Regions from separate parts of the Myroides sp. LJL116 genome, predicted to be linked through region 1. Evidence: riboswitches for the same ligand, from Rfam matches in the RefSeq annotation. Region 1 holds a riboswitch; the other holds the start of a gene.
The links. Region 1 has a riboswitch for cobalamin ahead of ACYSNM_RS00795 (TonB-dependent receptor). Riboswitches for the same ligand answer to the same signal wherever they lie in the genome.
Positions count from the first base shown of each region.

Region 2: linked by a shared signal. The riboswitch ahead of ACYSNM_RS05670 (acyl-CoA thioesterase) and the one ahead of ACYSNM_RS00795 (TonB-dependent receptor) in region 1 are both predicted to bind cobalamin.

Region 1 covers NZ_JBTXLR010000001.1:165,697-169,092, reverse strand. Annotated here, with positions in the region: gene ACYSNM_RS00805 (DMT family transporter) at 1-375, opposite strand, end outside; gene ACYSNM_RS00800 (MepB family protein) at 440-898, shown strand; cobalamin riboswitch at 977-1,156, shown strand; gene ACYSNM_RS00795 (TonB-dependent receptor) at 1,252-3,324, shown strand; gene ACYSNM_RS00790 (YncE family protein) at 3,321-3,396, shown strand, end outside.
Region 2 covers NZ_JBTXLR010000005.1:18,221-21,616, forward strand. Annotated here, with positions in the region: gene ACYSNM_RS05660 (nitroreductase family protein) at 1-182, opposite strand, end outside; gene ACYSNM_RS05665 (phosphoribosylaminoimidazolesuccinocarboxamide synthase) at 202-1,167, opposite strand; adenosylcobalamin-variant (AdoCbl-variant) riboswitch at 1,644-1,739, shown strand; gene ACYSNM_RS05670 (acyl-CoA thioesterase) at 1,887-2,309, shown strand; gene ACYSNM_RS05675 (siderophore ABC transporter substrate-binding protein) at 2,382-3,314, opposite strand; gene ACYSNM_RS05680 (iron ABC transporter ATP-binding protein) at 3,335-3,396, opposite strand, start outside.

The sequences.
Region 1 (3,396 bases):
AAATACAGTTCCAATCCAAAAGTTGGCAGAGGGTTTATTACTCATAAAAAAGTAACTCCCAACCCCAACCCATACAGGGGCTAAATTGGTAAGTAAAGTGGCTTGAGTAGCAGTTGAACCTACTATAGCATAATTCCAAACGGCTATATCCGAACCAAAGAAAACTCCCCCCAAAGCAATAAGGGCCATTGTCTTAAAGTCATATAATTCTAAACGCTTAGTTATTATGGCGAAAGGTAAAATTACAATAGCAGCAATAAACATGCGATAAAACGCGCTAATCAGACTTGGAGTTAGGTTTAACTTTATTAAAACAGGAAAAATCGAAATACAAAGTATTCCAATTAATAAAGAAACTCTAGGATTCTTAAACATATTGATATATTTTGGACTATCGCACAAAGTAACAACTCCTTTTTGAAAATTAACACAAAACCCTATGATAAATTATGCTATTAATACCTTTAAATCCGTTTTAAATATTCCTAGTGAGTGTCTAATCGAAAACCGAATAGATAGCCCCTATAAAAATGAGTATGATAGCTGTGAACTAGAAATTAATAATCATAGAATAATCTATCGTACAGCTAAAATAACACCGAAAAAAACAGGAGCTTTTGTTGCTATATGGAAGAAAGACCCTTCGAACCAAAACACTCCTTTCTCTATAGAGGATGATTTTACTCATATGGTAATCTATGTGGAAGAAGATCATAACAAAGGCGTGTTTATCTTCACAAAACAAGACCTAGCTACTTTACAAATAATATCCCATCCTACTTCTAAAGGCAAAATGGGTGTTCGTTTATATCCAAGTTGGAGTGAGAATTTAAACCCACAAGCCTGTAAAAGTAAAGATAAGCAAAGTCCTTTCTTTTATATTATTCGAAATTTATAGCATAATAAAACTAACGTTCTTAATATTTCAACAGACAATCGATATAATATATTTTTTTATCAAAATTTTTGCACATATATTTGCCAATATTAAAATGGTTTACAATTTGTAATTAAACGGGAATTAGGTGAAAATCCTAGACAGACCCGCTGCTGTAAGCTTCATAATTAAAAGAACCTTGATTATCCACTGTGTTAAATGGGAAGGATGTTCTTTTGAGAAGCAAGTCAGAATACCGGCCAATAAAATCGTTCCATGTTTTCGGGTATAAAACAAAACGCTACTTGGCCTTATTGTAATTAGGTTAAATTGTTGCGTAGTATTCCAAAATAGGTACAGCCAAAAAACGCACAATGAAATACAATTATTTAACCTTAATACTTACCCTTTGTTTACTATTTCTAAGTAACAAATTCCATGGGCAAAACTCCTTAGATTCTATTACAACTTTAAAAGAGATTGTAATTTCTAAAGACCCTTTCAAAGAAATTATTCCAGTACAAACTTTAACAGGAGAAAACTTACAAAAACTAAACACACTTAATGTAGCAGATGCTCTGCGTTATTTCTCAGGAGCCACTATTAAGGATTATGGGGGAATGGGAGGCCTTAAGACCATAGACGTGCGAAATATGGGAACTCATCATGTAGGTGTTTTCTATAATGGTGCAGCTATTGAAAATGCACAAAATGGCATTGTAGACCTTGGTAAGTTCTCCTTGGAAAATGTAGAGAAAATACAATTATACAATGGTCAAAGAAGTGCTATTTTTCAATCTGCAAGAGAATTTGCCTCTGCCTCTGTGGTATATATAGAATCCAAAAAGCCTACTTTTAAACAAAATAAAAAAATAAATATAAACGCGGGCTATAAAACCGGGACAATTCAACTTAACAATCCTTCCTTGGTGGTGGATTACAAAGTGAGTGATAAGGTTTCCACAAGCATATCTACAGAATACATTCATTCCAATGGAAGATACAAATTCAGACAAAAAAGACTAAATATTGATGGTAGCGTAGCCTATGATACTACAGGAACTAGGTTAAATAGCGCTATTAGTGCTTATAGAATTGAAAACAATTGGTTTGGGAAGGATCAAAATAATCAATGGAGCGCGAATTTATATTATTACCAATCTAGTAGAGGACTACCTGGAGCTATCATTAAAAAAAGTGACCACACTATAGCTACCGAGAATATAAACGAGAACCAAAAAGATAAGAACATAATGGTTCAAGGACACTGGACAAGGTTTATTAGTGATTTTTATTCCTTTAAACTAAAAGCCAAATATGCCTATGATTTCACTAATTACCTATCAAGAAAAACGGTAGACTTTGAAGGAGATGAAGTGACCTATAATCCGCAGTTTGACAATACCTTTTATCAGCAAAACTATTATGTATCTGGGGCACATCTTTTTAAAATAACCCCGATTTGGGAAGTTGCAGTGTCAACAGACTTTCAATATGATAAATTAAATGCTACTAGAAAAGGCCAAGGTACATTATTCACTTACCCAGAGCGCTTTACTTTTTTAAGCTCTGTTGCTACTTCTTTAGATTTAGGAAAAGTAAAAGCCCAGGCTAATGTACTAGGGACTTTCACCCATGAAAAAGTAAGGCATAATTACAGAGCCCCAGATAGAAATATGTGGGCACCTTCTTTGTTTTTAAACTATAAACCTTTTGAACATAAAGCCTTAGACATACATTTATTTTATAAATATATCTATCGTCTTCCCACCTTTAATGATTTATACTACACCCAAATCGGAACAGCTAGTTTAAAACCGGAATTATCTAGACAAATCAATCTAGGAGCAACCTATAGCCAGGATTTTAATTCTCCTATTTTTAAAAACATACATTTTTCTTTACAAGGATATTATGCGGATATAACAGATAAAATCATTGCTACTCCAACTTCTAGTATGATGAGATGGATGATGACTAATTTAGGTAAAGTGGAGTCTTATGGTCTAGAATCTTTCGTTCAAGCAGATCTTGCCCTAACTAAAGAGCTAAACCTAAATGTACATCTAACCTACGCTTATACCATTGCTAAAGACAAGAGCTTAACTCCAGGAGGAAAGGCTTCCTACTATGGAGATCAAATTCCTTATGCTCCTTGGAACTCAGGTTCAGCAGTTCTTAGCTTATCTTATAAAGAATACCTATTAAATTATAGCTTTATTTATGTAGGAAAGCGCTACAATGCCAATAAAAACAATATTAAACGAAATGAAGTACAGCCATGGTATACCCATGATATGTCTTTACAAAAATCCTTTACCTACAAAGAGTACAACTTTAGAGTTACCCTTATGGCAAATAACATAGCCAATCAATATTACGAGGTGGTCACTAACTTTCCAATGCCAGGTAGAAACTTTCGTTTAGCAGTAAACTTTAACCTATGAGACATTTAAAAACAATCCTTTTTATAGTTTTACTAACCTGTGTAATCTCGTGTAGAGAAGAGCAAATGATTT
Region 2 (3,396 bases), on a different contig from region 1:
GACAACTCTTGTTTTACTTGTTGACTCTCGATCCAAATAACTTCAAAGGGTTGAAGTCCAGAAGAAGTCGGCGCTAAACGAGCTGCTTCGATGATATCCATTACCTGAGCCTTATCTAATTTCACATTAGCATCGTATCTCTTAGTTGCATATCGCCATTTTAAGGCTTGTAATAATTCCATATAAAAATATTTTTAGGGATTACTCCTCCCTATGTTCTTTAAAAAAGGTTTCAACATTATGTTGTATTCTAGCTAATGGGTCGCTATCGTCTGTTTTAACAAACTCACTGCCCATAATATGTTTGTATAACTCCATATACCTATGGGAAACAGATTCCACATATTCCTGACTCATAAAAGGCACCTTTTGACCAGGTTTACCACTAAATCCCTGCTCTAAAAGCCACTCGCGAACAAATTCTTTGGATAATTGTTTTTGAGGTAGATTATTTTCCTGACACTCTGTATAAGTATCTGCATAAAAATATCTGGAAGAGTCCGGAGTGTGAATTTCATCTATTAAAACAATTTCTCCATCGATTGTCTTACCAAATTCATACTTAGTATCTACTAAAAGCAATCCTTGTTTTAAAGCAATTTCTGAACCTCTCTCAAATAAAGCTCTAGTGTACTTTTCTAGTATAGCATAATCACTTTGACTTACAATCCCTTTTTGAATAATCTGCTCTGCAGAAATATCCATATCATGTAGTCCTAGGTCTTCTTTAGTAGAAGGAGTGATAATGGGAAATGGAAGTTTGTCATTTGGCTTTAAACCATTTGGCAACTCTACCCCACAAATAACTCTGTTACCACTTTGATATTCCCTAGCGGCATGACCTGCTAAATAACCTCGAATAACCATTTCTACTTTAAAAGGAGTACAAGCCTTTCCTACGATCACATTTGGATCTGGACACCCAATAAGCCAATTAGGAACTATATCCTTGGTTAACTCCATAAATCGAGTGGCAATTTGATTTAAAATCTGCCCTTTATAAGGAATTCCTTTAGGTAAAACCACATCAAAAGCAGAAAGTCTATCGGTTGCAACCATCACCAAATACTTATGGTCAATAGTGTAAACATCTCTTACTTTACCTTTGTAAACCGAAGTTTGATTTTCAAAAGAAAAATCAGTCTGTGTTATTGTGTTTTGTGTCATATGTAAAAATTGTGTAGTTCTTTTATTATTCCCTGTCTTTACAAGAATACTGCCTAAAAAAAGCCAGCAAAGCAAAGCTTTCACAAATCGAGTTGTACTAAGATAAGAAGTATTCCATAAAATACTACTATAAATAGAGAATACCCCCTACTTCTACCAAGCACCTTTGTAATTCAATACTACAAATTTAATAATTAAACTCTTTTATAGCTTTAGTAATTTATCTTTTTTTCACTACTTATATTAAAAAAATAAATTTTATATACTTTCCCTTACCTAAAACAAAATCAACAATCCTCCCCTTGTAGGGTAATTATCCAATTAACAGTACATAGAAACTTGATACAACAGCAGTAAAACCAATGAAAAAGAATGCTGATAAATAAAAATCAGCGATTTTATGATAAATAAAACATAAAAAACATTTTTTTTGCCTTTAGTTACTATCTTTGCACCAATAAAGTGACAAAACAACATTACTTTATTAGTTTGGGGAATCGTGTGAAACTCACGAACTGTCGCGCAACTGTGAATTAGAATTATATTTTAATAGTCAGACCACCAAAAAATCAAATACAAACCACCTGACTTTCGCGAATCAAAGTAACAGGATAGCTTCAACCTACACCATAGGTGGAAATTTGTTATCTATTGTTAGAATCTTTGACTAGCCTATTAAGACAGTGGGGTAAAAACTCAAAAAAAAACATTTAATTACTATGGAAAGTCAATTAACAAATAGAGAACAAAGAATCGCAAAAAAAATCAAAGATTCTCAAACCCATGTTTTCCGTGCAGTTTTCCCAGGACAAACTAATCACCACAATACTATGTTCGGTGGAGCGGTACTTTACATCATGGATGAAATTGCCTTTATGACAGCAACTCGCTTTTGTCGCAAGCCAATTGTAACAGTATCTAGTGATAAGGTAGATTTCAACCACCCTATTCCTGCAGGTACTCTAGTGGAGCTAATCGGAACAGTTACCAGAGTAGGAAGAACTAGTTTAGATGTTCGCGTGGATGTCTTTGTAGAAAGCATGTATAGAGAAGGACGTGAAAAAGCGATCACAGGAAACTTTACTCTAGTTGCTATTAACGAAAGTAAACGTCCAGTTCCTGTTATAGACGAAATAGATTAATTCTACCCAAAATATAGCACAAAAAAAAGCTTGTCTTTATAAGACAAGCTTTTTTTTATACTTAAGCTATAATTAGTTTACAGCATCTTCTATTTCTTCTACCATCATTTTAATAGACTTAAGTCCACCACCTGATAAGTACCAAACTTCTGCGTCTAAGAAAATAATTTTATCATTTTTATAAGCATTAGTTTGTTTAATAAGTTCGTTTGCAAATTCCTCTTTTGTCATTTTAGCACGCTTAACTGCAGCTCCTCTATCAATTACAAATAAGTAATCTGGGTTTACTTCTTTAATAAATTCATTAGAGATTGCTTGTCCATGGCTAGCAGCTTGAATATTAGTATCTGCAGGTTTTAAACCAAACACATCGTGAATAATTCCAAAACGAGACCCTTGTCCATAAACACTAAAACGACCTTCGTTTACTAGCACCATTAAAGCAGTTTTATCAGAGTCTTTAGTCAATTCATTAATATGAGCAATTCTTTTGTCAATATCCTCTAGTTCTTTCTCAACTTGGTCTTGTTTACCATAAAGCTCACCAATAATACGTTGATTGGCTTTAAAGGATTCCATATAATTCGCTGGATCAATCTCAAGATTGATAGTTGGAGCAATTTGGCTTAATTCATCATATAATGGAGCTTGTCTACCAGAAATAATAATAATCTCTGGATCCAATTCATTTACTTTCTCCAGGTTTGGATCTTTAATCCCACCAACATCTACAATAGAAGCATCTTTGCTATACTCTTGTAAATAAGAAGGTAAATTAGTTTTTGGAAGTCCTTTAACAGGAATATCTAATTCATCAAATGTATCTAAAGCACCATAGTTTAAAACTACTGCATTTTTAGGATCTTCTTTTACTTTAGTTTCTCCTGATAAGTGAGATACCGTAATTTGTTTTACATTAGGATCCTCTTGTTGGGTTTTAGTGTCTTTACAAGAAACCATAAGCCCTATTGATGCTGCTAAACAGCTTATTAAAAATTTATTCATGTTTGTATAGTATTGATAGTTTACTTAAAGTATATACATATTTTATTATCACAATTATCCACAATAGTCATATCGATATCGA